3 regions of the Rhodoferax sp. LB1P47 genome follow, and region 3 is predicted to be linked to each of the others. Evidence: predicted binding sites of a transcription regulator. Region 3 holds the regulator's gene; each other region holds the start of a gene.
The links. Region 3 encodes sigma-54, which starts transcription at its own class of promoters, with help from an activator protein. Its sites were predicted from a motif close to TGGCANGNAANCTGCTTT; they were not measured.
Positions count from the first base shown of each region.

Region 1: a site for sigma-54 is predicted at 2,926-2,943, ahead of AC0969_RS05665 (GTP cyclohydrolase II). Genes of this name have one in related genera too.
Region 2: a site for sigma-54 is predicted at 4,587-4,604, ahead of AC0969_RS16190 (transglutaminase family protein). Genes of this name have one in related genera too.

Region 1 covers NZ_JBWMAU010000003.1:35,026-45,619, reverse strand. Annotated here, with positions in the region: gene upp (uracil phosphoribosyltransferase) at 1-316, opposite strand, end outside; gene AC0969_RS05670 (URC4/urg3 family protein) at 337-1,614, opposite strand; gene AC0969_RS05665 (GTP cyclohydrolase II) at 1,611-2,885, opposite strand; gene AC0969_RS05660 (glycerophosphodiester phosphodiesterase) at 3,121-4,215, shown strand; gene AC0969_RS05655 (helicase HerA-like domain-containing protein) at 4,255-5,784, opposite strand; gene AC0969_RS05650 (YebC/PmpR family DNA-binding transcriptional regulator) at 5,923-6,642, shown strand; gene purD (phosphoribosylamine--glycine ligase) at 6,639-7,931, shown strand; gene hemF (oxygen-dependent coproporphyrinogen oxidase) at 7,946-8,839, shown strand; gene nadD (nicotinate (nicotinamide) nucleotide adenylyltransferase) at 8,830-9,447, shown strand; gene rsfS (ribosome silencing factor) at 9,444-10,265, shown strand; gene rlmH (23S rRNA (pseudouridine(1915)-N(3))-methyltransferase RlmH) at 10,266-10,594, shown strand, end outside.
Region 2 covers NZ_JBWMAU010000016.1:24,404-34,997, reverse strand. Annotated here, with positions in the region: gene AC0969_RS16205 (alpha-E domain-containing protein) at 1-418, opposite strand, end outside; gene AC0969_RS16200 (circularly permuted type 2 ATP-grasp protein) at 430-1,938, opposite strand; gene AC0969_RS16195 (DNA internalization-related competence protein ComEC/Rec2) at 2,085-4,547, opposite strand; gene AC0969_RS16190 (transglutaminase family protein) at 4,669-8,247, shown strand; gene AC0969_RS16185 (circularly permuted type 2 ATP-grasp protein) at 8,370-10,594, shown strand, end outside.
Region 3 covers NZ_JBWMAU010000006.1:24,509-35,102, forward strand. Annotated here, with positions in the region: gene AC0969_RS09035 (THUMP domain-containing class I SAM-dependent RNA methyltransferase) at 1-1,157, opposite strand, end outside; gene AC0969_RS09040 (RNA polymerase factor sigma-54) at 1,272-2,849, opposite strand; gene lptB (LPS export ABC transporter ATP-binding protein) at 2,857-3,621, opposite strand; gene lptA (lipopolysaccharide transport periplasmic protein LptA) at 3,618-4,232, opposite strand; gene AC0969_RS09055 (thiol:disulfide interchange protein DsbA/DsbL) at 4,341-4,994, opposite strand; gene AC0969_RS09060 (SPOR domain-containing protein) at 5,058-5,750, opposite strand; gene argS (arginine--tRNA ligase) at 5,759-7,456, opposite strand; gene AC0969_RS09070 (PsiF family protein) at 7,579-7,887, shown strand; gene AC0969_RS09075 (LysR family transcriptional regulator) at 7,914-8,846, opposite strand; gene AC0969_RS09080 (CaiB/BaiF CoA transferase family protein) at 9,041-10,231, opposite strand; gene AC0969_RS09085 (hydroxymethylglutaryl-CoA lyase) at 10,224-10,594, opposite strand, start outside.

The sequences.
Region 1 (10,594 bases), on a different contig from region 3:
GGTCGCGGTACAGGCCCACATGGCCGACGCGTGCGCCCGGCACCACGCTGAGCATGCCCTCCAAAATGCCGTTGCCCGCCCGCAGGATGGACACAAACACCAGCTTCTTGCCGTCAATCACCTTGGCGGTCATGGTCTCCAGCGGGGTTTCGATCTCTACGTCCTGCATCGGCATGTCGCGGGTGACCTCGTAGGCCATCAGCGAACTCAGCTCATTGAGCAGGCGGCGGAAGGTGTTGGTGCTGGCATCCTTGCGGCGCATCAGCGTCAGCTTGTGTTGCACCAAAGGGTGGTTGATCAGGTGGACGTTGCTCATGATTTTTTCTTCGATTTGGATTAGAAAACAGTGCCATCGCTGGCGATGTTTAGCGGTGGTGTTCCACCACGCAAGCGCTGGGCCAGTACGCGGCCTGCAGCCCAGGTGCCGCCTTCCAGCACGCAGGCCAGGGGCATTTGTGCAGCAGTCAGGCCCAGCTCGGCGCGGACCAGTGGGGCCAGTTCGTCCAGCAGGGCGACGGTCAGGGCCCGCCATTCGACGATGCACTCATCACCTGCGGTTTGCACCTGGCTGGCCAGCGCCGGGTTTTTGAGCACCAGCACGCCACCATCCAGCAGCAGGCCGCCGTTGCGGTACTCCGGCAGGCCGGTCAGTGCGTCCAGCCCGGTAACGGTTACATCGGCCCATTCCAGCGGCTCCAGCAGCGAGTAGGTGAGCCACTGGGACAGCTTGTGGAAGGGCATCCAGCCCGCAGATGCACCCTCGCCGGGCACGGCGCTGTGCTGCCAGCAGTCGCCCAGTGCGATCTCGGCTCCATCATCAGTTTTAATAGCATTCTGTGCAGGCCAGATGGGCGCTAGCGTGCTTAAAAGTGTAGAAAGAATGTCGTGCGCCGCCACCGTGGGTTCTTCGACGTCGGTAGGCACCAGGTAGTCAAACAAGCGCCCCGGACGGCACAGGCCACCCGCACCGCCAAACACCTCGGGCTGGGCGGCAACCACCTCGCCCAGTCGGCGCAGCAAGGCGGCGCGGCCTTCCAACCCGACCAGCGGGTTCTCCACGCCGACCTGGAAGGCATCGCCCAACTGGCGGGAGGTAAGGGCTTGTAGGCCCAGCGCATCGGCCTGGCAGGGCTGGGTGGGCTTGCTGGAAAACAAGCCCTTGGTGAAGGCGTTGAAGCTGGCTACGCCCAGGCCTTCGGAGCGGCTAAGTTTTTGCCCCGTGCGCGGGTCGGTGTAGCTCCAGTCGGGGCCCGCGCCTGCGTCGAGCAGCACGCTGACGATGGCCAGGTCGATCTGCGCCCGAGCCCGCTTGGCCACGGACACTTTGCCCAGCTCTTCGGTCATTTGGTCGATGCGGTTCACGCCGCCCGCCTCAAAATGCCGCCAGCGGCTGTGGTACGGGATATCCAGGTCGGGATAGTTCTTGCGGGTGACCTCGGCCACCAGCTGTGCGGTGGGGGCCAGCGCCGCATCCACCACGCTGAAGTAGGCCGAGTCGCCCGCCCGGGCACGGGCCAACAGGCCCTGGGCCCGCGCCCGCACGGTTTTTGTAGAGCGTAATAGGGTGCTAGCGCTTACTGCATCTGCGCTAGTAGCTATTAAATTTGTAGTCATTTAGTCAATTCGCGGCCTTTGGCCTTTTTGAGTTCTTCGGCATCCGGCACGGCGCCGGGGGTGAAATAGCCCGCCGCCATTTTCGCGTCCATTTCTACCTGCGCATCGGCGGGGATCATGTGTTCGGGAATATTCACGCGCTCCACCACCTCGATACCGGCGCGGGTGATGGCGTCATATTTCATGTTGCTCATCGACACCAGGCGGTGGATTTTGCGGATGCCCAGCCAGTTGAGCACGTCGGGCATCAGCTCCTGGAAGCGCATGTCTTGCACCCCGGCCACGCATTCGGTGCGGTTGAAATACTGGTCGGCGGTGTCGCCGCCCACCTGGCGCTTGCGGGCGTTGTAGACCAAAAATTTGGTCACTTCGCCTAAAGCCCGGCCTTCCTTGCGAAAGTAGCTCACCAGGCCCACGCCACCGCGCTGCGCGCCCTGGATGCATTCTTCGATGGCGTGCGTCAGATACGGGCGGCAGGTGCAGATGTCGGAGCCGAACACGTCCGAGCCGTTGCACTCGTCGTGCACGCGGGCAGTGAGTTCGACCTCGGGGTTGGCCAGATCGCGGGGGTTGCCAAAGATGTAGGCCGTCAAGCCACCGATGGGCGGTAAAAACACTTCCAGGTCACTGCGGGTGACCAGTTCGGGGTACATGCCACCGGTTTCCTCAAACAGCACGCGGCGCAGATCGGCCTCGGAGCAGCCAAAGCGCTTGGCCACTTCGGGCAGAAACCACACCGGCTCCACTGCCACCTTGGTGACCATCGCCGCGCCACCGGCGGTGAGGAATTTGCCATCGGCCACCAGACGGCCGGATTGCAGCGCCTCGATCACCTCGGGCAGGATCACATGGGCTTGGGTCACGGCGATGGTCGGGCGGATGTCGTAACCCGCTGCCAGCTCCCCTGCAAACACCTCGGCTACCGTGGCACCCCAGGGGTCCATGGCCACGATGCGGCCCGGCTCGCTCCACTGCGGGTAGGGGCCGATGATGTCGGTGGGCATGGTGTTGGTCAGGTCGGCCCTGTGCTGCGGCGACAGGCCACCCGAGGCTACGGCCAGCGCACGGTAGATGCTGTAGCTGCCGCTGTGCGTGCCGATGACGTTGCGGTGGGCGCGCTTGGTGGTAGTGCCGACCACCGGGCCGCGCTCGGCGGCGCTGGCGGCGGCCCAGCGGATGGGTAGTGCGCCGTAGCCGCTGGAGTGGGAGGTGAGGCGGATGTGGCTGGTCTGCGCGGGAGCCAATGGGCCAGTGGCGATATCAGCGGGCATAAAGTGGATCCTCAAAGAATGCAACAAGTTGGGTACACGCTATGCATTTTGCATGCCGAGTCGGCGGTGAATAAGTGCGAATGGGAGGTGTGTCAAAAAACCTTCATTGCGCCGCCCTACATTGGCGCTGACGCGGCGGATATCCCGCAGCGCACGGCCCGCGCATGGGCAAAAGAGAGTCACCGTGAAAAATACAACCTATCTCCAGCTTGCCGCAGTCGGCCTTGTCTCTGGCATGGCCCTGACGGCCTGTGGCAGCACCAACGATGCGCCCGCCGAGTGGCCACCGGTGCCGACGTTGATCGGCCACCGTGGCGCACCCGCATTGCGCCCCGAGCACACCATTGCGTCTTACACCCAGGCGATTGAAGACGGTGCCAACATCATCGAACCCGATCTGGTCAGCACCAAGGACGGCGTGCTGGTGGCCCGCCACGAGAACGCGATTGCTATTTTGAACACCGATGGCTCGGTACGCGAGGCCACCACCGACATCGTGGACCGTCCCGAGTTCGCATCCCGCAAAACCACCAAAACGATTGACGGCAACGCCATTACCGGCTGGTTTACCGAAGACCTGACGCTGGTCGAGTTGAAAACCCTGCGTGCCCGCGAGCGTATTCCGGCCATCCGCCCGGCCAACGTGGCCTACAACGGCCAGTTCCAGGTGCCCACCTTTCAGGAGGTCATTGACCTGGCCAAGTCCAAGTCGATCGAGACAGGCCGCACGATTGGCATCTACCCCGAAACCAAGCACCCCACTTACTTCAAGTCGATTGGTTTGCCGCTGGAGAAGCGCCTGGTGGATGTGCTGGTGGCGAATGGCTGGAACTCGAAAGAGGCACCGGTGTTCATCCAGTCATTCGAGGTGTCCAACCTGAAAGAGATGCGCACCATGACCACGGCGCGCATCGTGCAACTGCTGTCGTCCAGTGGCCGCCCGTATGACTTTGTGGCGGCGGGTGCGGGCGAAACCCGCAGCTATGCGGACGTGATTACCCCGGCAGGTCTGAAGGAGGTGGCCACCTACGCCAACGCCATTGGGCCGAGCAAAGACATGGTGATTCCGCTGGTGAGCGGCAATTTGGGGTTGCCAACGGCATTGGTGGGTAATGCCAAGGCAGCCGGTTTGGCGGTGCACATCTACACCCTGCGGCCAGAAAACAACTTTTTGCCCACCAGCTTGAAGAAGGCCCCGATCACCGACATCACCCTGCGTGGCGACAGCGTCACCGAGATACAGACCTTTTTGCAGGCGGGGATCGACGGCTTCTTTACCGATGACGCAGCCGTGGGCAAAGAGGCGATCCGCACGTTTGTGAAGAAGTAACCGGGTGCGGGGCGAGGCTATGTGCCCAAGCCCCCGCTTTTAGCGCCTGCCGCCAAAGATACCGCCCAGCACGCCGCGCAAAATTTCTTGCCCCACTTTGGTGCCCATTGTGCGCACGGCGGACTTCATCATGGTCTGGGCCAGGCCGTCGCGCTTGCCGCCGCGTGGGCCGGTGGTGCCAAACAGAATGTCGTTCAGCCCGCCCATCAGGCCACCACCTTGCGCCGTAGCGGGTGGGGCCATGCCGGGCAGGGTGGGTGCTTGCGCGGGTGCCGAGGCGTTGGCGGCGGTGGTCTCAGTCCGGCCCTTGAGTTTTTCAAAGGCGGATTCGCGGTCTAGCAGTTTCTCGTACACGCCGGCCACCAGCGAGTTGGCGATCAACGATTGGCGCTGCGCCGGGGTGATAGGGCCGAGCTGGCTGCCGGGCGGCAGCACGAACACGCGTTCGGTGATGCTGGGGCGGCCTTTTTCGTCTAGCAGGCTGACCAGCGCCTCGCCCACGGCCAGCTCGGTGATGGCGGCTTCGATGTCCAGCCCGGGCTTTTGCCGCATGGTTTGCGCCGTAGCCTTAACGGCTTTTTGGTCACGCGGGGTGAAGGCGCGCAGAGCGTGCTGCACCCGGTTGCCCAGCTGGGCTAGCACCGTGTCGGGAATGTCCAGCGGGTTTTGCGTCACAAAGTACACGCCCACGCCCTTGGAGCGCACCAGCCGCACCACCAGTTCGATGCGCTCCACCAGGGCGGCGGGCGCGTCCTTGAACAGCAGATGCGCTTCGTCGAAGAAGAACACCAGTTTGGGCTGCTCGGGGTCGCCGATTTCGGGGAGCTGCTCGAATAGTTCGGACAGCATCCACAGCAAAAAGGTGGCGTACAGGCGGGGGGCGTTCATCAGCTTGTCGGCGGTCAGGATGTTGATGACACCTTGGCCGTCCACGGTCTGCATGAAGTCGCTGATGTTGAGCATCGGCTCACCAAAGAACTTGTCGCCGCCCTGCGATTCAATTTGCAGCAGGCCGCGCTGGATGGCCCCCACGCTGGCGGCCGACACATTGCCGTACTGGGTGGTGAATTCGCTGCTGTTGTCGCCTACGTACTGGAGCATGGCGCGCAGGTCTTTCAGGTCCAGCAGCAGCAGGCCGTGGTCGTCGGCAATCTTGAACACCATGTTGAGCACGCCGCCCTGGGTGTCGTTCAGGTTCAGCATGCGGCCCAGCAGCAGCGGGCCCATGTCGGACACGGTGGCCCGCACCGGGTGGCCTTGCTCGCCAAATACATCCCACAGGGTGGTGGGGCAGGCCAGGGATTTGGGTTGCTCGATGCCGCGCTCTTTCAAAATGCCGGCCAGCTTGTCGCCGATGCGGCCGGCCTGGCTGATGCCGGTGAGGTCGCCTTTGACATCGGCCATGAACACCGGCACACCGATCTTGGAGAAGTTTTCGGCCAGAGTTTGCAGCGTGACGGTTTTGCCAGTGCCGGTGGCCCCGGTAATCAGACCGTGGCGGTTGGCCAACGCAGGGAGCAGCTCGCAGGTGGTGGTGGCATTTTTGGCGATTAAGATGGGTTCGGCCATGGCGAGAGTCCTGACAAGAAATGGTAGTAGCCCTTACGCGGCTTCGTCTGTGTCGCCTTACAGGCGCACAGAGGATTTGCGTAAATTCTGGGTAAGTAAAATCTGGCCTTAGAGTAAATCAATTGACAAGGAATTTTTGTGGCTGGTCACAGTAAATGGGCGAATATTCAGCACCGCAAGGGCCGCCAGGATGAGAAGCGGGGCAAGATCTGGACCCGCGTGATCCGCGAGATCATGGTGGCCGCGCGACTGGGTGGTGGTGACCTGAGCATCAACCCGCGCCTGCGCCTGGCGGTGGAAAAAGCCAAGGCCGCCAATCTGGCCGCCGATACGGTGAAGCGCAACATCGAAAAAGCCACCGGCACGCTGGAAGGCGTGAGCTACGAGGAAATTCGCTACGAAGGCTACGGCATCGGCGGCGCAGCCATCATCGTGGACACCATGACCGACAACCGCGTGCGCACCGTGGCCGAAGTGCGCCACGCATTCAGTAAATACGGCGGCAACATGGGCACCGAAGGCTCGGTGGCGTTCCAGTTCAAGCACTGCGGGCAGCTCATTTTTGCCCCCGGTGCCGACGAAGATAAGCTCATGGAAGTGGCCCTGGAAGCCGGTGCCGAAGATGTCATTACCCTTGATGACGGTGCCATTGAGGTACTGACCGCCTACGCCGACTTTGAAAAAATCAAACTGGCGCTGGAAGCCGCAGGCTTTAAAGCGGACCTGGCCGAAGTGACCATGCGCGCCGACAACACCATCGACCTTAGCGGCATAGATGCCGAAAGAATGCAAAAACTATTGGATGTGCTCGAAGACCTGGACGATGTCCAAGAAGTCTTTCACAACGCTGGATTATGAAAATATTAGTGATTGGCGGCGGTGGCCGCGAACATGCCCTCGCCTGGAAACTGAACACCTCGGCCCGCGTGAGCCAGGTCTACGTGGCCCCCGGCAACGGCGGCACGGCTTTGGACGACCAGTTCATCAACATTCCCATTACCGATGTGCAAGCGTTGCGCCAATGGGCCCAGACCGAAGGCATTGCGCTGACCGTGGTGGGCCCCGAAGGCCCGCTGGCAGCGGGTGTGGTGGATGAATTCCGTGCCCACGGCATGCGGATTTTTGGTGCCACCAAGGCGGCTGCGCAACTGGAAAGCTCGAAAGCGTTTTCCAAGGCATTCATGCAGCGGCATGCGATTCCCACGGCCGAATTCGACACTTTTACCGATCCTGTGGCGGCCCATGCTTATGTGGAGAAGATGGGGGCGCCCATCGTCGTCAAAGCCGATGGCCTGGCCGCTGGCAAGGGTGTGGTGGTGGCACAAACGCTGGCCGAAGCCCACGAGGCCATAGACTTCATGCTGCTGGACAACACCCTGGGTGTGAGCCACAACGAAGGTGGCGCGCGCGTCGTCATTGAAGAGTTTTTGGCAGGTGAAGAGGCCAGCTTCATCGTCATGTGTGATGGCAAAAATGTGATTCCCCTGGCCACCAGCCAGGACCACAAGCGCCTGCTCGACGGTGACTGTGGGCCTAACACCGGTGGCATGGGTGCCTATTCCCCCGCGCCGGTGGTCACGGCCGATGTGCATGCGCGTGCCATGCGCGAAATTATTCTGCCCACCATCAAGGGCATGGAAAAAGACGGCATCACCTACACCGGCTTTTTGTACGCCGGCCTGATGATTGATGCCAAGGGCAAGCCCAAGACGCTGGAATTCAACTGCCGCCTGGGCGACCCCGAAACCCAGCCGCTGATGATGCGGTTGAAATCCGACCTGTTCGAGGTGTTGTGGGCCGCCACCGAGCCAGGACCGCACGGAAAACTAGACCAAGTGACCTTGGATTGGGACCGCCGCATTGCCCTGGGCGTGGTGCTGGCCGCGCACGGCTACCCCATGACCCCGCGCAAGGGCGATGCCATCACAGGGCTGCCTAAAAATGCCGACGATGCAGTGGTGTTCCACGCGGGTACGGTAAAAAATGGCGATGTCGTCTCCACCTCGGGTGGGCGGGTACTGTGCGTAACCGTGCTGGCCGACAACGTCAAGCTGGCGCAGCAGCATGCCTACGAAGTCACCCGTGGCATCCAGTTCGACGGCATGCAGTACCGCCGCGATATTGGCTACAAGGCCATCAAAAGTTGAGCGCTGCTGACGTGATGCGGGCCTATTTGCTGGGCCTGCAATCCAGTATCACCAGCCGCATGGCGGCGTTGGACGGCGGCAGCTTCTTGAGCGACGCGTGGGAAAAGCCACCGGGCGAGAAGCTGCAAGGGCAGGGCATTACCCAGATTCTGGAAAGCGGTGCAGTGCTGGAGCGTGCGGGTTGCGGCTTTTCGCATGTACGCGGACCGCAGCTGCCGCCCAGCGCCACCCAGCACCGGCCGCAATTGGCGGGTGCGCCGTTTGAGGCTATGGGCGTGTCGCTGGTGTTCCATCCGCGCAACCCGTATGCGCCCACGGTACACATGAATGTGCGCATGATCGTTGCCACGCCCGAAGGCGGTGCGCCGGTCTGCTGGTTCGGCGGCGGCATGGACCTGACGCCTATTTACGGTTTTGAAGAAGATGCAGTGCATTTCCACCGCACCTGCCACAGTGCCCTGGCCCCGTTTGGGGACGATAAATACCCGCGCTTCAAGCAGTGGTGCGACGAATATTTCTACCTCAAGCACCGGCAGGAGCCGCGCGGCATTGGTGGCGTGTTTTTTGATGATTTTTCCGAGTTGGGCACCGAGGGCAGTTTGGCAATGGTGCAGGCCGTGGGGTCGGCATTTCTGGAGGCCTACGTGCCGATTTTGCAGCGCCGCCAGGACACGCCCTACGGCGAGCGCGAGCGGGCTTTTCAGCTCTACCGGCGCGGCCGTTATGTGGAATTCAACCTGGTCTGGGACCGGGGTACGCACTTCGGATTGCAATCGGGCGGGCGCACCGAATCCATTCTGCTGTCGATGCCGCCGCTGGCCAGTTGGTCGTACCAGCAGCAGCCAGAAGCAGGCTCTGCGGAGGACGCATTGACCCGCGAGTTTCTGGTTGCCCGTGCATGGATTTAAAACTGCCTTTGCGCCGGATTGGCGTATTCGGCGGCGCGTTTGATCCGCCGCACTGGATGCACGTAGCGTTGGTGCGTACCGCCCTGGCGCAGTTGCAGTTGGATGCGCTGTACGTGTTCCCTACAGGCCATGCTTGGCACAAAAGCCGCACGCTCAGCCCGGCCGCTGACCGGCTGGCGATGGCCCAGTTGGCCTTTGGCGACATCCCCGGCGTGGTGGTGGATCCGCGCGAGATTGACCGCAGTGGCCCCACCTACACCATCGACACTTTGCACGAACTGCAAGCCGAAGAAACCGTGGCGCAGCTCTATCTGGTGATGGGTGAAGACCAGGCGATACGGCTGCCGACGTGGCATGGTTGGGAGGAGATTGTGCGGGCAGCTATAATTTGTGTAGCTTCACGTGCAGATTCAACCAGCGCCAACAGCCCATTTCCCTCTGAATTTTTACCCGCTGGGTCTTTCCAGGCGTTGCAGGTTCTCCCGTCGGAACTCAGCGCCACCGACATCCGCCACCGCGCCGCCACCTCGCAAGGGATCGCCCATCTGGTTCCAGACGGCGTAGCGCGTTATATTGACCAACACCATCTTTACCGAACTGACCGATGACCACCTCTGCCCAAAACGAAACCGTTGCCAAAAAAGACACCCAAAAACTCCAGCGCGCCATTATTGATGGCTTGGAGGATGTCAAAGCGGTAGACATCGTGGTGTTTGACACCGAAGGCCTGTCGGCCCTGTTCGAGCGCGTGATCATCGCCTCGGGTACGTCGAACCGCCAAACCAAGGCCCTGGCCACCAGCGTGCGTGATGCTGTGCGCGATGCCGGTTTTGCCAAACCTCGCATGGAAGGCGAGTCCAACGGTGAATGGATCATTGTGGATTGCGGCCGCGCCGTGGTGCACATCATGCAACCCGCCATCCGCCAGTACTACCACCTGGAAGAGCTGTGGGGTGAAAAGCCCATCCGCCTCAAACTGGGTGCCGCCAAGCCTCTGCCCAAGGCTGAGGTGGCTACGCCCGTTAAGCCAGCAAAGAAAGTGCCGGCCAAAAAGCTGTCGCCCGCTGCCGCCAAACGTGCCGCCAAGATTGCCGACCGCGAATACGCCGAAAGTCTGCTGGCCCCCGAGCGTCCCGTGATGGAAGTAGCACCCAAACGTGCGGCCCGCAAAACGGCCGTGGCTACGCCCGTGCCTTCCAAGACCTCGACTTCGACCCGTGGTCCGGTGAAGACGGCCGCAAAAACGGCAGCTAAGACCGCTGTGAAGGCACCCGCCAAGACAGTGGCCGTTAAAACCGTTGCCAAGACCGTGGTCATCAAAGCCCCGGTCGAGACGGTAAAGAAAGCCGCTGCCGCCAAGCGTGCCGCACCAAAGCCGTCTAAAACACCAAAAGCGCCCGCCAAACGCGCCCCTGGTCGCAAGTAAATGAAGCTGGTGATAGTGGCCGTAGGCCAGCGCATGCCCGATTGGGCGCAAACTGCCTACGACGACTACGCCAAACGCTTTCCGCCCGAGCTTAAAGTGGAGCTCAAGGCCGTGAAGACCGAACCCCGGGGCTCGAAAACCCTGGAGACGATTTACGCCGCTGAGCGCGAACGCATAGAAGCCGCCATCCAGTCCAGCATTGGTCGCAATGCCCGTATCGTCGCCCTGGATGAACGCGGCACCACACTGACGACCAAGGCATTGGCGGTTAAGCTCAATGGCTGGCAGTTGGAGAGCGATGACGTAGCGCTGGTGATTGGTGGCCCGGA
Region 2 (10,594 bases), on a different contig from region 3:
ACTTGACCCACTCAAAGAACTGCGCCGGATCGGCCTCGAACTCGCCCGCCTTGAGCATGCGGTTCACATCCAGCCAGGTGGTGTTGAGGGTTTCCCAGACTTCGGTGGTCAGCGTGCCGCGCACGGCACGGGCGTTTTCACGGGCGGCGCGCAGGCAAGAGATGATGCTTGAGGGATTTTCTTCGTCCTTGACCATGAACTCCATCACCGCTTTGGAGGTGATTTCACCGTGCTTGGCCAGGTAGGGCTGGAGCAGTTCGCTGATCGACAACAGGCCTTGCAGGCCCACCTGGGCGACGGCAGCCGACTGCGGCAAGAGTGCGGTTTGGTAGTTGATGTCCAACATGCGGGCCGTATTCTCGGCACGTTCTGTATAGCGGGACATCCAGAAAAGATGGTCGGCGGTGCGTGACAGCATGGTGTGGGTCCTTATGCCTGGGTCTGGGTTTGCGTGGCGGTGGGCACACTGGCGGGGACGGCATCGTCCTCCAGAATCCAGGTGTCCTTGGTGCCGCCGCCTTGTGATGAATTCACCACCAGCGAGCCTTCTTTCAGGGCCACGCGGGTCAGGCCGCCGGGCACCATTTGCACGGTTTTTGCCGACAGCACGTAGGGCCGCAGGTCAATGTGGCGCGGCGCAATGCCGCTCTCCACAAACGTCGGGCAGCTCGACAAACTCAGCGTGGGCTGGGCGATGTAGCCGCTGGGGTTGGCCAGCAGCGCCGCGCGGAATTCCTCGATCTCGGCCTTGGTGGAGGCCGGGCCGACCAGCATGCCGTAGCCGCCTGCGCCGTGCACCTCTTTCACTACCAGGTCTTTGAGGTTGGCCAGGGTGTACTTCAGGTCTTCCGGGTTGCGGCACATGAAGGTGGGCACGTTGTTCAGAATCGGTTTTTCGCCCAGGTAGAACTCAATCATCTTGGGCACGTAGGGGTAGATCGACTTGTCGTCGGCCACGCCAGTGCCCACACCGTTGCAGATAGATACGTTGCCTGCGCGGTACGCCGCCATCAGGCCGTCGCAGCCCAGGGTGGAGGTGGGGCGGAAAACCTGCGGGTCGAGGTAGTCGTCGTCCACACGGCGGTAGATCACGTCTACGCGCTTGGGACCGCGTGTGGTACGCATGTAGCAAAACTTGTCTTTGACAAACAGGTCTTGGCCTTCGACCAGTTCGACCCCCATTTGCTGGGCTAAAAACGCGTGCTCGAAGTAGGCGCTGTTGTACATACCGGGGGTCAGCACCACCACCGTGGGGTCGGAGGTGCCGCCGGGGGCGGAGTCGCGCAGGGTTTCCAGCAGCAGGTCGGGGTAGTGCGCCACCGGGGCCACGCGGTGGCGGTTGAACAGGTCGGGGAACAGCCGCATCATCATCTTGCGGTCTTCCAGCATGTAGCTCACGCCGCTGGGCACGCGCAGGTTGTCTTCCAGCACGTAGTACTCGCCCTTGCCCTGGGCATCGGGGGCACGCACGATGTCCACGCCGGAGATGTGCGAGTAAATCTGGTTCGGCAGGTCCACGCCGACCATCTCGGGGCGGAACTGGGCGTTGTGCATGATCTGCTCGCTAGGGATGATGCCCGCCTTCAGAATCTCTTGGTCGTGGTAGACATCGTGCAAAAAGCGGTTCAGGGCGGTGACGCGTTGCACCAGGCCTTTTTCCATGCTGCCCCACTCTTGCGCGGGGATGATGCGGGGGATCAGGTCGAAGGGAATCAGGCGCTCGGTGCCCGAGCCGTCTTCGTCTTTGGCGCCGTACACGGCAAAGGTGATGCCGACGCGGCGGAAGATCATTTCAGCCTCTTCGCGCCGCTTGGCCATCATGTCGCCGGGTTGCTTGGCGAGCCAGGCATCGTAGATTTTGTAATGGTCCCGGATCTGCTTGCCATCTGAGAAAAACTCATACGGCAGCCCTGTGTACATCTCGTCAAATTTTTGCATAGTTGGGTCCATCTCCTGATAACAAAGCAATAGCAAGTAGCGCGCCAGGTTGGTGCAAAAACAAGCGTTCGGTGGAGCGTGCCAGCTATTCAATTGCCACATCTGCATCCCACGGCATCCATCGTAGCCGTGTTTACAGGGCCCTCTCATGGCGGCTGGTGCTGCCAGTAGCGGGGATCGGTCTGGCGGTCGCAGCGTACCTGGGTGGGCCGGTGAGATTGCCAGGTGGCCGCACCGCAATGGCTGCTGTCCACCACCTGGATGCCGCGCGCCTGGTAGCGCGCCAGCACCGGTGGCGCAGGGTGGCCAAAACGGTTGCGGTAGCCCGCCTGGACCAGCGCAAAGCGCGGCTGCACCGCATCGAGAAACGCCGGGCTGCTGGAGGTCTTGCTGCCGTGGTGCGGCACCAGCAACACGTCGGCCCGCAGCGGCACCTGGCGGGCGAGCAGGCGGGCCTCTTGCGGCTGCTCAATATCGGCTACAAGTAACGCCGTGTAAAAGCCGTTAGAGACGCGCAACACACAGCTCAGGGCATTGGGTTTTTGTGGAATATCGTAGTCGGCGGTCTGTGGATGCAGCACCTGGAACTGCACGCCGTCCCAGGTCCAGCTTTGGCCCGCCACACAGCGCTGCACCGGGCGCAGCTGTTGCAGCGGATGCCCGGCTTCCATAGAACTCAGCAGCGTAGCCTGCGGCTGGGTGGCCAGCAGCGCGGCCGCACCGCCGCTATGGTCGCTATCGCGGTGGCTGACCAGCAGGGTATCCAGCGTCTCGCCCATCGCCCGCAGCAGCGGCACCAGCACCCGCTGGCCGGCATCGCTGTCTAGCCCCCAACGCGGGCCGCTGTCGTACAGCAGGGTGTGCCCAGCGGTGCGCACCAGCACGGCGTTGCCCTGGCCGATATCGGCGGCCAGCAGTTCGAAATGCCCGCTAGACGGGCGCGGCGTTTGCCACAGCAGCACCGGCAGCAGCAGCGGCACCCCCATTGCCCGCCAGCCCCAGGGCAGGCGCAGCACCAGCAAACCACCACCCAATATGCCAACCACGCCCATCCAAAGGGCGGGAGCAGCTACAGAAAAAGTAGCAAACGGCCACTGCACCAGCACCTGCAACAGCCCACCCAGTGCGCCAATCGCCAGCGCCGCCGCCGACCACAGCGGCGGCAGCAAGATGCCCAGCATGCACAGCGGTGTCACCACCAGCGTCACCCACGGAATCGCCAGCAGATTGGCCAACAGCCCCACCACCGACACCTGCTGGAACAGCAGCAGCGTCAATGGGGCCAGCGCCAGGGTGATGCTCCATTGCGTACGAAACATAGAGCCAAATCGTGCTCTAGCGCTTATTTTAATTGCGCCAGTAGCTCCTGAATCCATAGCAAACAACACCCCCACCGCCACAAAGCTCAACCAAAACCCCGCCTGCATCAAGGCATACGGGTCCACCACAAGCACCACGGCGCAGGCCAGCAGCCACACCGAAGGCCAGGGCCACTGTCGCCCGCCCACCCGCAGAACGCCCACGGTGGCCAGCATCCAAATGGTCCGCTGTGAGGGCACGCCCCAGCCGCTGAACACCGCATACAGCGTGGCCAGCAGCACGCCGCCCAGCAACGCCACCTGGGGCACCGGCCAAGCCTCGCCCGCACGCCCGCCCAACACATCGCTGCGCCGCCACAACCAGCCCACGGCGGCAGACGCAAGCCAGGCAAACATGGTGACGTGCAGCCCCGAGATACTGACAAGATGCCCCACACCTGCCACCCGATACAGCTCCCAGTCGCTGCGCTCAATAGCGGCCTGGTCGCCCACCACCAGCGCGGCAATCACCCCGGCCTGCTGCCGGTCGGCCACATGCTGGTAGATGCGGTCGCGCACCGCATGCCGGGCGCGCTCTACCGGGTGCCGCCAAGTAGCGGCCAAGCGCTGCGGCGGCACATCCTTGGGCCCGGCGCGCACGCTGCCGGTGGCTTGCACGCCCTGCTCCCAGAGCCACAGCTCGTAGTCAAAACCATGCGGATTGCGCGCACCGTGCGGGGCCTTGAGGCGCACCGTCATCTGCCAGCGCTCGCCGGCCCGCAGGTCGGCGGGCAGGCCTTGCAGCTCCACCGCCGTGGCACTGCCTCCCCAGCCGTAAGCCTGGGGGCCGCCATACCAGGCCAGATCGACCAGCGGCGGCACCGTGGTGGGCATGCCGTCCAACCGGGCCGACTCCACCTGGAACCGAAACCGCAACCCGGCCTCATTACGTTGTGGCATTGCCGCCACAATTCCGACCAGCGTGAGGTCGCGCCCCTCTAAATGGGCATCCAAAGCGCTGTGCGCAAAAACCACCGCCCGCAGACCGCAGAGCCCAAAGGCCAACAGCAAGCCGCCCAGCAAGGCCACCAGCCAGCGCCCCACGCCCCACCGGCCGGCCAGTTGCAATGCAATTTTATTGATAGCAGTGTATGCAATCAGAATAAGCGCCAGCAGCACAAAACCCACATAGGTGGCAGCCATCCACAACCCCGCCTGCCCTAATTGCAGCGCCGTACCGATCGCCCAACCCAGCAAACCCGGAGCGACCAGCGCCACGCGTTTGTCCTCGGAAGGCCACAGATTCTGCATAAGGTCATACCTCCATCGCAACAGGTCAAAGCCGGTCAATGGCTCAGGACTTGCTAGTATGCGTGTAGGTTCCGGCGTTGCTGGAGCCATCTACTTTTGAAGCCATCCAAGAGACACGCACATGTCCATCCATGCCGCACTGAACCACGTTACGCACTACAAGTACGACCGCCCGGTCAACCTCGGCCCACAGGTCATCCGTTTACGTCCCGCCCCCCACTGCCGCAGCAACGTCATCTCTTATTCGCTCAAGATCGAGCCCGCTGACCACTTTGTGAACTGGCAGCAAGACCCGTTTGCCAACTACCAGGCCCGCCTGGTGTTCCCCGCTAAAACCACCGAATTCAAGGTCACGGTCGATCTGGTCGTCCAAATGGCGGTCTACAACCCCTTCGACTACTTCTTAGAGCCCGAGGCGCAGAACTTCCCCTTCAAGTACAGCCCCACGCTGCAAGAAGAACTCTCGCCCTACCTGGTCACCGAGCCCGCCACCCCGCTGGTGCAGGCCTACCTGGACAAGCTAGACCTGAAAACCCAGCCCACCAATGACTTCCTGGTCGCCATCAACCAGCAAATCCAGGGCGATATCAAGTACCTGATCCGCATGGAACCCGGCGTGCAAACGCCCGAAGAAACGCTTGAGAAAGCCAGCGGCTCCTGTCGCGACTCCGGCTGGCTGCTGGTGCAACTGCTGCGCCACTGCGGCTTGGCAGCGCGCTTTGTATCCGGCTACCTGATCCAGTTGACCCCCGACGTGAAAGCCCTGGACGGGCCCAGCGGCACCACGGTCGATTTCACCGACCTGCACGCCTGGTGCGAAGTGTTCCTGCCCGGCGCAGGCTGGGTCGGCCTGGATGCCACCTCGGGCCTGTTCGCAGGCGAAGGCCACATCCCGCTGGCCTGCACCCCCCAGCCATCCAGCGCCGCGCCCATCGAAGGCGGCGTGGACGAAGCCGAAGTCGAATTCGCCCACCACATGGTGGTCACCCGCCTATACGAATCCCCCCGCGTCACCAAACCCTACACCGACGACCAATGGGCCGACATCCTGGCCTTGGGCGAAAAGGTGGATGAAAAACTGGCGGCTGGCGACGTGCGCCTGACGATGGGCGGTGAGCCCACCTTTGTGGCCGTGAGCGACCGCGATGCTGCCGAATGGAATACCGATGCCCTAGGCCCCACCAAGCGCGGTTTTGCCACCGGCCTGACGCACAAGCTGCGCGACCAATACGGCAAAGGCGGCTTCCTGCATTACGGCCAGGGCAAGTGGTACCCCGGCGAACAACTGCCCCGCTGGGCACTCAACATCTTCTGGCGCACCGACGGCCAGCCCGTGTGGCGCAACCCCGACCTGTTTGCCGATGAGCGCGTGCCCTCTAGCTACACCAGCGAAGATGCCCGCCGCTTCACCGAAAAGCTGGCCACCAACCTGGGTGTCACGCCTAAATACATAGTGGCGGCCCATGAAGACACCTGGTACTACCTGTGGCGCGAACGCCGCCTGCCGGTGAATGTGGACCCGTTCAACTCCAAGCTTGGCGACGAAATGGAGCGCGCCCGCCTGCGCCGGGTGTTCGAGCAAAAGCTGGATGCGGTCATCGGCTACGTGCTGCCCGTCAAACCCGCTGATACCAGCCGCGTCGCCGGCCCCGTTTGGACCACCGGTCCCTGGTTTTTGCGCGACGAACGCATGTACCTGATGCCCGGCGACTCGCCGATGGGCCTGCGCCTGCCGCTCGACTCACTGCCCTGGGTCAGCGAGGCCGACTTTCCCTACATGGTGGAGCAAGACCCATCCATCCCGCGCGAGCCGCTGCCCGAATCCAGCAGCATGTACGCCCGCTATGCGCAGCGTCCATCGACCCGCACTGCCAGTTTCACCACCAGCACCACGGCCGTCGGCGGCCCGGTTCGTCCGACCGGCATCCCCACGCTGACCGAACGCGCCACCCTGCCCTTCCAGGCCGGTGTCAACCCCGCACCCGAGGCCACCCGCCAACGGCAAGACCAGGTCGCCAGCGCCTACACCGCCGTGCCGCCCCTGGCCAGCGCCCACAGCCCGCTGCAAACCGAACCGAGCAGCTTCTCCACCCGCGTGCCCAGCAAGAACGAATCGGCCCACTGGTTGACCCGCACCGCGCTGTGCGTGGAAGTGCGCGACCCGCGCCGCGCCAGCGGCCCCAAGGCCGAAGCCGTGGGCGAAAAATCCGGCGTGCTGTACATCTTCATGCCCCCGCTGGAGATGCTGGAAGACTACCTGGAGCTGCTGGCCGCGATTGAAAACACGGCCGAGCAACTGGGCGTGAAACTGGTCCTGGAAGGTTACCCACCGCCACGCGACCCGCGCCTAAAGCTACTGGCCGTAACCCCCGACCCGGGCGTCATCGAGGTCAACGTGCACCCCGTCTCCACCTGGGGCGAGCTGGTGGCCAACACCGAATTTTTGTACGAGGCCGCATTCGAATCGCGCCTGAGCGCCGAGAAGTTCATGACCGACGGCCGCCACATCGGCACCGGCGGCGGCAACCACTTTGTGATGGGCGGCGCCACGCCGGCGGACAGCCCGTTCCTGCGCAGGCCCGAGCTGTTGACCAGCATGCTGCTGTACTGGCACAACCACCCCTCGTTGAGCTATTTGTTCAGCGGCATGTTTGTCGGCCCCACCAGCCAGTCGCCACGCGTGGACGAAGCCCGCAACGACCAGCTCTACGAGCTGGAAATCGCCATCGAACAGGTGGCCATGAACCGCGAAAAATACGGCCAGGAGATGCCGCCGTGGATCGTGGACCGCACGCTGCGCAACATCCTGATCGATGCCACCGGCAACACCCACCGCAGCGAGTTCTCCATCGACAAGATGTACTCGCCCGACAGCGCCACCGGCCGCCTGGGCCTGCTGGAACTGCGCGCCTTTGAAATGCCGCCGCACGCCCGCATGAGCATCTCGCAACAGCTGCTGCTGCGCGCCCTGGTGGCCCGCTTTTGGGACAACCCGTACAAAGCGCCCGCCACCCGCTGGGGCACCGAGCTGCACGACCGCTTCATGCTGCCGACCTTCATCCAGATGGACTTCCACGATGTGATCGACGAAATGGTGGCCGCAGGCTTTGCCTTTGACCGCAGCTGGTTCGCGCCGCACCTGGAGTTCCGCTTCCCCCTGGTCGGCGACGTGAAGAGCTGTGGCATCGAGATGACGCTGCGCAACGCACTGGAACCCTGGCATGTGCTGGGCGAAGAAAACGGCTCCACCGGCACGGCCCGGTATGTCGATTCGTCGCTGGAGCGCATCGAGGTGAAGGTCACCGGCCTGAACCAGAGCCGCTACGTCATTACCTGCAATGGCCGCGCCATGCCCATGCAGTCCACCGGTACCAACGGTGAATTTGTGGCCGGTGTGCGCTACCGCGCATGGAACCCGCCGTCGGCCCTGCACCCCACCATCGGCATCCACGCCCCGTTAACCTTCGACATCGTGGACACCTGGATGAAGCATTCCATCGGCGGCTGCCAGTACTTTGTGAACCACCCGGGTGGCCTGAGCTACGACACCTTCCCGGTGAACGCCTACACAGCAGAGAGTCGCCGCCTATCGCGTTTTAGCCGCATGGGCCACACGCCGGGCGTGCTGCATGTCCCGCCCGCGACCATCAACGTGCCAGCCAGCAAAGAGTTCCCGTTCACGCTGGACCTGCGCCGGTAACCACAGTTCACACGGTGGCTGCGCTGCACTCAGCGGCCACCGTGCGGGCATCGCCCCCCATTTCTAGTGTGACAATCGGGTGACCTGTGGAAACCAAGAACACCCCCCTTTTTCAAATGCCCATGTCAGATGACCCCCGTGCGTTGGCATTGGCATTGGCCCGCCCCGCAATGGCCGGGCATTTCGACGAACTGCGCGGCAAGTCGCGCCCGACCGATCCCGCCAAAAGCACGGCCGAGCCAGCCCCCCTTACCTCCGAGTGGAGCGCGTTTTTTGAGCAGCTAGGCTCCAGCGGCTTTGCCGACCTGAACCACCGCAGCGAACAACTCCAGCGCCAGATCCACGACAACGGCGTGACCTACAACGTCTATGCCGATGCCGACAACCCGCAGCGACCTTGGTCGCTAGACCTGTTTCCGATGATCGTCTCCCCCGAGAGCTGGAAACAGATCGAAGTGGGCGTGCTGCAACGCGTGCGCGTGCTCGACCGGGTGCTGGCCGATATTTACGGACCGCAGCAGCTGCTGGCGCGCGGCTTGTTGCCCCCCGCGTTGGTGCAAGGCCACCCGGGCTATTTGCGCCCCATGCACGGCGTGCAACCGCTGGGCGGCACGCATTTGCACATCACCGCATTTGACTTGGCACGGGGCCCCGACGGCAACTGGTGGGTGGTATCGCAGAGCACCCAGGCACCCAGCGGTTTGGGCTATTTACTGGAGAACCGGCTGGCCATTTCGCGCCTGTTTCCGCAAGCCTTCGAGTCCATGCACATCCAGCGGCTGGCCGCCACCTACCGTGGCCTGGTCGATGGCATCCAACGCGTAAGCCCTGCGGGCAAGGACGCACACATCGCTCTGCTGACCCCCGGCCCGTACAACGAAACCTATTTCGAGCACGCCTACCTAGCCCGCTACCTGGGCCTGACCCTGGTGGAAGGCAGCGACTTGACGGTGCGCGACCAGCGGCTGTACCTCAAAACCCTCAAGGGCCTGGAGCCGGTACACGGCCTGCTCAAACGCCTGGACGACCAGTATCTGGACCCGCTGGAGCTGCGCCCCGATTCCCGCCTGGGCGTGCCCGGCCTGATGCAGGTCATCCGCGCGGGCAATCTGGTGATGGCCAACCCGCCGGGTTCAGCGTTTCTGGAGTCGCCCGCCCTGCTGGGTTTTTTACCGGCCTTGTCGCGCCACCTGCTGAACCAGGAACTATTGCTGCCCGCCCTGCCCACCTGGTGGTGCGGCGAACGCGCAGCCTTGGATGCAGCCCTGCCCGAGCTGGCCAATAGCGTCATCAAACCCACCTACCACGGGGCGGTGAGCCGCCGGGCTTTCGATGCCGTGCTGGGCCGCAGCCTGTCGCGCCGTGAACTCGACGAATGGGCCGGCCGCATCGCCCGCCAGGGCGACGAATACACGGTGCAGGCCTACCTGCCCCTGTCGCAAATGCCCACCTGGAGCGCCCACGCCAACCACCCGGCGCGCATCGCCCCGCGCTCCATGATGCTGCGCGTGTTTGCCGTGTCCGACGGGCCGCAGTCTTGGCGGGTACTGCCTGGCGGACTGGCGCGCATGGTCAATTCAGGTGATAGCGTGGCCTCGATGCAGCGCGGCGGCAGCAGTGCCGACGTGTGGGTCAAAACTACCGGCGAGGTAGACCGCACCACCCTGCTACAGGCCAGCCTGTCGCCCGAGATCGTTACCCGGCGCAGCCACCGCGTGACCAGCCGTGCCGCCGAAAACCTGTTCTGGCTGGGCCGCTATGCCGAGCGCACCGAAAACAGCCTGCGGCTGGCCCGCGTCACACTGGAAGGCCTGGGCGGCGAAGACCAAACCTCCACGCCCTTGCTAGTGTGGCTGCACGACATGGCCACCCGCCACGGCCTGGTGCTGGCCGCCGTGCCCTCGCCGCTGCAAGCCCGCCGGGTGTTTGAACGCTCGCTGATTGCCGGGCTGGCCGACCCCAGCGCCGTGCCCAGCGTGGGCTACAACCTGCGCGCCATCAAGCAGGCGGCCGCCAAGCTGCGCGAGCGCCTGTCGCAAGAGCACTGGAACGTGATCGTACGGGCCGAAGACAAGTTCTTCAGCCGTTGTGCCAACAACGCCAAGGATGGCGATTTCTCCCCTCTGGAAGCCCTGCGCGTGCTGGAAGCCACCAGCACCCACCTGGCCGCCATGACCGGCGCCCAGACCGACCGCATGACCCGCGATGACGGCTGGCGGCTGCTCAGCATTGGCCGCCACATCGAGCGCCTGGGCTTTTTGTCCAACGCCCTGGCACGCGGCTTCAAGGCCGGTTCACTCGCCAACACCGGAGGCTTCGAGGCGATGGTGGCACTGTTCGACAGCAC
Region 3 (10,594 bases):
AAGCGGAACAGGCGGCACTCAATGGGGCCGTTCCACATCGGTACGCGGCGCGATTCTTTCAGGCGCATTTTGTTGGGCAGCTTCAGGTCGGGGGTGAGCACCCAGCCCGTCCAGCCAGCGTAGTTGCGCTTCCAGTGGGTGGCCAACTGGGGAAAGAAATCGCTGCCGCCGTCTTCGGTCTGCGCCGCCTCACGCCGCCCGGCCACACCGGCCACTTCGATCCGCTCGCCGTAGGGTGGGTTCAGCAGCATCACGCCGGATGGCGCTGGGGGCATACGCTGCAAGGCATCGCCACCCCGGAATTCGACCACGCCCGTGACCCCCGCGCGCTCGGCGTTGCGGGTGGCGAAATCGACCATGCGGTGGGCCACATCGCTGCCAAAAATCTGCGTCTCCGGCTCGTGCTCGGCCTCGGCCGCCTGGTCTTGGATGGCCGACCACACATGGGGCTGGAACGGCAGCAGTTTCTCGAAACCAAAGCGGCGCAGGCTGCCCGGGGCGATGTTGCAGGCGATCTGCGCGGCCTCGATGGCAATGGTGCCGCTGCCGCAGCAGGGGTCGTAGAAGGGCGTGGTGCCGTCCCAGCCGCTGGCGGCAATCATGGCGGCGGCCAGGGTTTCTTTCAGCGGGGCATCGCCCTTGTCTTCGCGCCAGCCGCGTTTGAACAGCGCGTCGCCCGAGGTGTCGATGTAGATGGTGGCGTGCTCGGTGGTCAGGTGCAGGTAGATGCGGGCATCGGGCCACTGCACGTTCACATCGGGGCGTACGCCGGTCTTAAAACGGAAGCGGTCGGCCACCGCGTCCTTGACCTTCAGGGCAGCAAAGTTCAGCGAGGTCAGCGGGCTGTGCTGCGCAGTGACTTCCACCTTGAAGCTCTGGCTGGGCGTGAACCAAATCTCCCAGGCCACGTTGCTCGCCGCCTCGTACAGGTCTTGCTCCGTGCGGTAGGGCGTGCTGGACAGTTCGATCAGCACCCGCTGCGCCAGGCGGCTGTGCAAATTGAGCCGCATCGCGTCGCGCCACGACGAGCGCACCAGCACGCCACCCCGGTGCGAGCGCAAATCCTCGCCCTGCAAGCCCGTAATTGCGTGTACCTCTTCGGCCAGCAGCTCTTCCACGCCAGCGGCGCAGGGTAAAAATAATTGGAGTTGGTTCATGGGATCGGTGCCAAAGTGGGACGCGGAGCGGGTCCGCTGGGAGGCGTGGAGTATCCCATAGGGGGCGCCAGGAGCGCTTTGGCGCTGGCACAGCACACGCCGATCGGATGCCCGTTACAGCGCCTTGCGCAAATTCGTCGGCGCAATCCGCAGGGCTTCGCGGTATTTGGCGACCGTGCGGCGGGCGCATTCAATGCCTTGCTCTTTCAGCATGTCCGACAACTGGCTGTCGCTCAACGGTTTTTTCAGATCTTCGGAGGCGACGAACTGCTTGATCAGAGCGCGCACCGCCGTACTGGAGGCGTTGCCGCCGGTCTCGGTGCCGAGCGACGAGCCGAAGAAGTATTTCAGCTCAAACGTGCCGTACGGCGTGGCCATGTACTTGGCGGTGGTGACGCGGCTGATGGTGGATTCGTGCAGGCCCAGCTCGTCGGCAATCTCGCGCAGCACCAGCGGGCGCATGGCCAGCGCACCGTGGCTGAAGAAGTTCTTTTGCCGCTCCACGATGGCGTTGCTGACCCGCAGGATGGTGTCGAAGCGCTGCTGGATGTTCTTGATGAACCAGCGGGCTTCTTGCAGGCGCTGCTGGAGTGCGGCGTTGTTCGAGGAGTCCTTACCACCGCCCTTGTGCAGGCGCAGCGCGTTGGCATAGATGTCGTGCACCCGCAAGCGCGGCATCACCTCGGGGTTCAGCGCCACCCGAAACTTGGTATTGGCGCCACGCCCCACTTTGGCAACAATCACGTCGGGCACCACGATGTTGCGCTCCACGTCCACAAAGCGGCGGCCGGGCTTGGGCTCCAGCCGGGCAATCATGGCAATCGCGGCTTTGATGTCGGCATCACTGGCGTGGCACAGCTGGCACAGGCGCTTCACATCGCGCCGGGCCAGCAGGTCCATCGGCTGGCGGCAGATGCGCAGCGCGGTTTTGCGCACCGGGTCGTCGCCCAGGGTGGCCTTCAAAGCCTTGAGTTGCAGCAGCAGGCATTCGCCCAGATGGGTTGCCCCCACCCCCGGCGGTTCCAGGCTTTGCAACAGGCCCAGAGCGACGGTGAAGCGGTGTACCAGTTCCTCCTGCGCTTCCGAGTCGCCACCCGACAGGCCTTGGGCCAGGGTGGCCAGGTCGTCTTCCAGGTAGCCGTCGTCGTTCAGCGATTCGATCAAAAAGCGCAGCGCCGCCTGGTCCACCTCGCCCAGGCGCAACGCCAAGGCCTGGCGGTGCAGAAAGCTGGTCAGCGACTCCTGGTTGCGGGCCAGCTCGGTGGCATCGGCCTCGCCTTCTTCGCCCAGGTTGTTGTGGCGGGCGGGTGCGTCGCCGCCCCACTCGCTGTCGTCGGGCCTGATCTCAGAGCTGCCGTCGCCGTCCCAGCTGGTGTCGTCGCCACCGGTGAGTGGGGTTTCAGAGTCATTTGAGGCTTCAGCGCTGGATTCACCTGCGTATTCAGCTACAGAAGTAGGAGCAGACTCGGTTTCGCGGTCACCCGCGCTGACGGGGGTGTCGGACTGGGCCAAACCAAACTCTTCGCGCGGCGCGTCGTCCAGGTTGCGCTCCAGAAACGGGTTATCGTCCAGCATCTGGTCCACTTCCTGGCTGAGTTCCAGGGTGGACAGCTGCAAAAGACGGATGGACTGTTGTAACTGGGGCGTGAGCGCCAGGTGCTGGGAAACGCGTAGGGAGAGGCCTTGCTTCATCGTGCGATCACATACGGAAGTGCTCGCCGAGGTAGACGCGCCGCACATCGGCGTTGTCGACGATCTCGGACGGCGTACCTTCGGCCAGCACGTTGCCGTCGCTGATGATGTAGGCGTGGTCGCAAATACCCAGGGTTTCGCGCACGTTGTGGTCGGTGATCAACACACCAATGCCGCGCGACTTCAGGAAGCCGATGATGCGCTGGATCTCGATCACCGCAATCGGGTCGATACCGGCAAACGGTTCGTCCAGCAGGATGAAGCGCGGCTGGGTGGCCAGGGCGCGGGCAATCTCGACCCGGCGGCGCTCGCCCCCGGACAGGGCCATCGCCGAGGAGTCGCGCAGGTGTTCGACCCGCAGGTCTTCCAGCAAGGCGGTGAGGCGGGCTTCGATCACCGGTTTGGTCAGCGACTTGCCCTGCTCGTCGTGTTGCAGCTCCAGCACGGCGCGCACGTTTTCTTCCACCGTGAGCTTGCGGAAAATCGAGGCCTCTTGCGGCAAATAGCTCAGGCCCAGGCGCGAACGGCGGTGGATCGGCATGTGCTCAACCGGCTGGCCGTCGATGGAAATGCTGCCGCCATCGGCCCGCACCAGGCCCACAATCATGTAGAACGAGGTGGTTTTACCTGCGCCGTTGGGGCCCAGCAGCCCGACCACTTCGCCTTTTTTGACCGCCAGGGTCACGTCTTTGACGACTTTACGGCTGCCGTAGGCTTTTTGCAGATGGCGGGCTTCCAGGCGGCTTTCTGCCACGGCAACCGGGCCGCTCACTTCTGCGCGCCCTCTAGCGTGGTACTGGAGCGCAGCGCGGGGCTGGTGGCGCTGGCAGCAGCGGCTGGGGCCGTCACCTTGGGGGTCAACATGGCACGAACCCGGCCGTTCTGGCCGCCAGGGTCGTTGGCGGAGTTGCCGTTGTCTACGGTAAATACGTCGGTGGTGTTGTCATACACGATGACCCCGCCGGTGACTTCGTCGTTGACCTTGCTACCCAGCAAGCGGCGCATCACGGCACGCTTGATGAAACGCACGTTGTCCAGCTTGCTGTTGTAGAGGATGGTTTCGCCCTCGCCTTCGATGTATTCATCCACACCGTCGCGCTTTTGCTTGAAGTAGGCCAGCTTGCCGGGCTCGGCGGTCACGATGCCGGTCTGGTTGCCCTCGGCATCCTGGCGCACATCCACCCGCCCGCCCCGGATGACGATACTGCCCTTGCTCATCACCACGCGGCCGGTGAACACATTGGTTTGCTTCAGATCGTCGTAGCGCATGGCATCGGATTCGATGTTCATGGGCTTGAGGCGATCGGCTTTTTCAGCCCAGGCAGAACCGCCCGCACAGGCGCACAGCAGCAAGAATAGGAGGGTGGGGTAGGCTTTTTTCATAGAGGCACGAATCTTGCAAATGATTGTACCGGTCGTGCCGTGGTCGATTTGATTCGCCCAGAAAAAAGCCCGCAAAAGCGGGCCTCGGTTCAGCAGCAACCGGCGACTTCAGGTTTTCTGCTGTGCCACCAAGTAGTCCACGATCGTCAGGCCGCGCTCCATCGACTGGGCTTGCGTGCCGTCGGTGTAGAAACGTCCGGCCACACCCATTGCCGGCACACCGGCCACGTTGTAGGCCTGCTGCAATTGCGCGGCTTTACGCACCTTGGTGGTCACCGAGAACGAGTTGTAGGTTTCCACGAACTTGGCTTTGTCCAGGCCCTGCTTGGCGGCCCAGTCGATCACCAGATTGTCTTTGTCGAGCTTTTGGCGCTCAACATGGATGGCATTGAACACTTTGCTGTGCAGCGCCTCTAGCTGGCCCATCGCCTCCAGCGTGTAGTAGAGCTTTTGCGGCGGGATGAAACTGTCCTGGAACACCACCGGCACGCGACGGAAAGCCACGTTCTTGGGCAGCTTCTTGAGCCAGGCGGACAGCGCAGGCTCAAACGCAAAGCAATGCGAGCAGGCATACCAGAAGAACTCGATCACCTCCACCTTGCCCGCCGGGGCTTCGGTGGGCGCAGGCTTGTCCAGCACCAGGTAGTCGGTGCCCGCCACGGGCGGTTTGCCCTGGGCGAATGCGCTGCCGATGGGCGAAATAGCCAGGGCCGATCCGGTCAGCACACTGGCTGAGGTCAGCGAAAACTCACGACGTTTCATTGCAAATCACTCCTTGTGGGGGGTCAGAGGGGGGCTTGAGGCAAAAAGTTCAGCACCACAGCATCAACGCTGCACGCGCACCAGGGTGGTGTCGCCTCCGGCGTTTTCCAGCTTGTCTTTGGCGCGCTCGGCATCGTCACGCTTGGCGTACGGCCCCATGCGGACGCGGTAGACCGTGCGGCCCGCCTGTTCGCGCTCGGTCACCCGTGCCTCCATACCCATCATGGCCAGCTTGGCACGCTGGGCTTCGGCGTCTTCGGTGCTGCGAAAGGCTCCGGCCTGCACAAAGTACTCGAAAGGCTCGGCGGTAGGGGCCAGCACCGGGGCCGTGGTGGGGGTGGCCTTGGCCTTGGCTTTGGCCAAATCGCCCAAGGGGTCGGCGCTGGTGGCGGGCTTGGGCTCGGGTTTGGGGGTGAGCGGCTTGGAGGCCGCCGACGCCGGAGGGGTCGCGGGCAGGGGCGCGGGGGCCACCACCAGGGGTTCCGGCTCGGGCGCTGCCTCGGGCATGGCGATCGGCGCGGGGGCCACGGGGCGCACCGGGTTTTTGCCATGCAGCGGGGTATTGGGGTCCCAGTCTTTGTTCTTCTGGCTTTCGGCCGCGTCGTGGTCGGCGCTGTTGGCCTGGGTTTTTCCGTTCATGAAGGGCACCGGCACTTTGGTGACGTACACCGCCACCGCCAGCGCCGACCCCAGGCCCACCACCACCCCGACGATGAAGCCGATGATGGTGCCGCCGGTTTGCTTTTGTTTTTTCATACGCTCAATTACATTTTTTCAGGGGCACTCACCCCGAGCACCGCCAAACCATTGTGTAGTACCTGGGCGCATGCGGCGACCAGGGCCAGGCGGGCCCGTTTGAGCACTTCGTCGTCCACCAGCACGCGCTCTGCGTCGTAGTAGCTATGCAGGTTGGCGGCCAGTTCGCGCAGGTAGAAGGTCACGTCGTGCGGGGCGAAGGTTTCGGTCGCACTGGTCAACATTTCGGGATACTTGGCCAGTTGCAGCATCAGGGTTTGGGCCTGCGGCACCAGCAGGCTGGACAGGTCCACGCCTTGCAGGCTGGCCACATCGCCAGCCCAGTCGCGCAGCATTTTGCAGATGCGGGCATGGGCGTACTGCACGTAGTAGACCGGGTTGTCGTTGTTCTTGGCCAGCGCCAGGTCGATGTCGAAGGTGTATTCGGTATCGGGCTTGCGGCTCAGCAGGAAAAAGCGCACGGCATCTTTGCTGGTCCAGTCGATCACGTCACGCAGGGTGACGTAGCTGCCAGCGCGCTTGCTGATCTTGACCTCTTCACCGCCCTTGACCACCCGCACCATCGTGTGCAGCACGTAGTCGGGGTAGCCCAGTGGAATGCCCACGTTGGCGGCCTGCAAACCGGCGCGCACGCGGGCGATGGTGCCGTGGTGGTCGGTGCCCTGGATGTTGACCACCTTGGTGAAGCCGCGCTGCCATTTGGCGATGTGGTAGGCCACATCCGGCACAAAGTAGGTGTAGCTGCCGTCGGTCTTGCGCATCACACGGTTTTTGTCGTCACCGTAGTCGGTGGACTGCAGCCACAGCGCGCCGTCTTGCTCATAGGTCTTGCCTGCGTCTTGCAGCAACTGCACGGTGGCATCGACCCGTCCGCTGGTGTACAGACTGGTTTCGAGGTAGAAATTGTCGAACTTCACCTGGAAGGCCTGCAAATCCAGATCCTGCTCGCGGCGCAGATAGGCCACGGCAAATTCACGGATCGAGTTCAAGTCAGCTATGTCCCCGGAGGCGGTGACTTCACGGTCGTCGGCTTTGACAGACTTTTGGGCCAAGAAGTCGTTGGCAATGTCGGCGATGTACTCACCGTTGTAGAAATTCTTGCTAACCGGGTTGTCGGGATCGGTGGGCCAGCAGGTATCGCCCGGCTTAAAACCTTGGGCGCGCAGTTGCGTGCTGGTGGCCAGGGTGCCGATCTGCACGCCTGCGTCGTTGTAATAAAACTCGCGGTACACGTCCCAGCCCTGGGTGGCGTACAGGTTGCAGATCGCGTCGCCCAAAGCCGCCTGGCGGCCGTGGCCTACGTGCAGCGGGCCGGTGGGGTTGGCCGAAACAAACTCCACCAGGATGCGCTGGCCGTTGCTGGGCTGCACGCCGAAGCGGGCCCCGGCGGCCAGCACTTCGCGCACGATTTCCTGCTTGGCAGCGGGTTTGAGTTTGATGTTGATGAAGCCCGGTCCGGCGATGTCGATGGCCTCAACCCACTTCTCAAAGGCGGGCTGCTCCAGCAGGGCCGCGCGCAGGTTTTCACCCAGTTGGCGCGGGTTCAGCTTGAGCGGCTTGGCCAGCTGCATGGCGGCGGTGCAGGCGAAATCGCCGTGGGCCGCCACTTTGGGGGACTCGAACGCGGCTTTGGCAGCGGCGCCGGGGGCTATTTTTTCCAGCCCGACGGCCAGCGCCGCGAGCAATTCATGTTTGACTGAGAGCATTCGGCGATTTTACGGGGGCCGTCATCCGGCTTGCGGGATGCGCCGTTATAGGGTGCAATCCTTCGGTGCAGCAGGACGCTGTACACAGGATTACAACCCCCCATCCTTCTTTTGGAGCTTGCATGAAACGTCTCTTACCTCTGATCGCTGCCCTGGGCATGGCTTTCTCGCTGGGCATGGCCCACGCCGAAGACAAGCCCAAAACCGCCCAGCAGTCCAAAATGGCCACCTGCAACGCCGAAGCCAAAGGCCAAAAAGGCGACGAGCGCAAGGCCTTCATGAAAACCTGCCTGAGCGCCAAGGCCGAAGCCCCAGCAGCTGCCGACGGCAAGACCGCCCAGCAAAGCAAGATGACCACCTGCAACAAAGACGCTACCGGCAAAAAAGGCGACGAACGCAAGAAGTTCATGAGCGAATGCCTGAAGGGCTAAGCCCCTGCCCGCTCTAAAAAACCCGGTTAGCCGGGTTTTTTTACGTCCGCTGCGGCCCAGAACCCCGCCCGACCGTAGTGCTGCTTCAAAAAATCAATCCACAGCCGCAGCCGCAGTGGCAGGTGTTTGCGCTGCGGGAACACCGCGTAGATGCCGTTGGGCGGCGCGGCAAACGCGTCCAGCACCGACACCAGTTGGCCGCTGGCGATCTCGGCCTCTACCTCCCAGGTGCTGCGCCAGGCAATGCCGTAGCCCGCCAGACACCAGTCGTGCAGCACCTGGCCGTCGGAGCAGTTCAGCGGGCCGCTGGGCTTGGCGTAGAACACCTCGGGGCCGCCCGGCACGGTAAACGCCCAGCCCCGGGTTTGCGAGGCCTCGCTGGACAGGGCCAGACAGTCAAATTTGACCAAATCGCCGGGCTGCTGCGGCGTGCCATGCCGCTTTAAAAAAGCCGGGGTGGCCACGCACAGACGGCGGTTGTCGGCCAGCCGCACGCTGACCAGGGACGAATCGGGCAAATCCCCCACCCGCACCGCGCAGTCAAAGCCCTCGCCGCCCAGGTCCACCACCCGGTCGCTCAGGTTCAGGGTCACGCTGACATCCGGGTGCTGCTCGCGAAACCACGGCACCAGCGGGGCCACGTGGCGGCGGCCAAAGCCAGCAGGCGCGGTGATACGCAGGTGGCCGCTGGCCTGCACGCCCCCCGCCGACACGCTGGCCTCGGCATTCGCCAGGTCGGCCAGCACGCGCTGGCAGTCGTCCAGAAACGCGCTGCCCTCGTTTGTGAGGCTGATGCGCCGGGTGGTGCGCAGCAACAGCTTCACGCCCAGCCGCTGCTCCAACGCGTCCAGCCGCCGCCCGATGATGGCCGGGGCAACGCCCTCGGCTAGGGCTGCGGCGGTCAGACTGCCCCGGGCGGCCACGGCGACAAAAGTTTCCAGTTGCTTGAGTTGGGCCATCGGTTGAAAATTTATAAAAAATACGGCTCTAGCGCATGCTGTACAAACAGCAATAGCTATATATTTTATAGCACGCTAAAGCACAACCACCCGTCACGGAAAACCGCCCGGAGGGGTCAGATCCCCATTGCGGGCACGAGCACTTTTGCGACTTTCACGATCCGTGTGCGCAATGGGGATCTGACCCCACCAGGCTACCCATTCAATAGCATCAGCTGCGCAATCTCGGCCTCGCCATAGCCCAGCTCGCCCAGCAGCTCGGCGCTGTGCTCGCCCAGGCGCGGCGGGTCTAGCCGCAGGCCGGGGCGCTGGCCGTCCAGCGTCAGCGGCAGCAGCACGGTGTGGGTGGCGCGACCGTCGGGCAGGGTCATGGGGGCTAGGCCGCCGGTGGCTTGCAGGTGCGGGTCGTCCAGCAGGTCGTGCGGGCGGGTGATGGGGGCAAAGGGCAGCGCGTGGCGCTCGAACACCTCGGCGATATGGGCGGCGCTGAAGGCGGCCATGCGCTCGCGCAGCAGCGGCATCATCCATTCGCGGGCGCGCACCCGGTCGTTGTTGCTAGCCAGACGCACGTCGTGTTGCAAATCAGCCAGGGCAAAGGCTTCGCAAAACACCTTCCACGCCGTGTTGCTGACCACGGCCAGAAAGATCTGTACCCCGTCTTGCACGCTGAACACGTCGTAAATGCCCCAGGGCGAAATACGGGCGGGCATGGGCGCGGCGGGCTGGCCGGTTACGGCGTATTGCAGCATGTGCTGGGCCACCAGAAAGGCGTTGTTCTCGAACAAGGCGCTTTGCACCTCCTGACCCAGGCCAGTTTTCTCGCGCTGGGCGAGTGCCGCCATCGCGCCAATCGCGCCGAACATGCCGCCCATGATGTCGTTCACGCTGGTGCCCGCGCGCAGCGGGTCGCCGGGGCGGCCGGTCATATAGGCCAGGCCGCCCATCATCTGCACCACCTCGTCCAGCGCGGTGCGGTGGTCGTAGGGGCCGGGCAAAAAGCCTTTGTGGCTGACGTAGATGAGGCGCGGGTTTAGCTTTTTGAGCGTGGCGTAGTCCAGACCCAGCTTGGCCATCGTGCCGGGCTTGAAGTTCTCGCTGACGATGTCGGCGGTGGCGATGAGGCGCAACACCGCCTCTTTGCCCTCGGGGGTTTGCAGGTCCAGCGCCAGGCTTTTTTTGTTGCGGTTGAACAGGGCGAAGAATCCCGCACCCGAGCCCAGCAGTTGCCGGGTGCTGTCGCCCTCGCGGCCGTGGCCGATGGGTTCGACCTTGATCACCTCGGCCCCCAGGTCGCCCAGCACCAGGCCGCAGGTGGGGCCCATCACCATGTGGGTAAATTCGACCACGCGGATGTGGGCGTAGGGCAAGGTGTTGGTCTCAGACATTCGGGAATCCTTGGGTGAAATTTTTGGGCAACCCGGCCTCGGGGGTCATGCCGTAGATTGCTTCGCCGGGCAGACCGGCTTGCAAAGGGGCGCGGGCTTTGAATAGTTTTTCGAGATCAATCCCGGTGGCAATGCCCATCGCCTCGAACATGAAGACCAGGTCTTCGGTGACCACATTGCCCGACGCACCGGGCGCATACGGACAGCCGCCCAGACCACCCAGCGACGCATCAAAAGTGCGCACACCGGCCTCATACGCAGCCAGACAGTTGGCCAGGCCCAGGCCGCGCGTGTTGTGCATGTGGGCGGCCCCGGCCTTGCTGCCGATCTCGGCCCGCAGCGCCAGGAACAAGCGCCGCACCT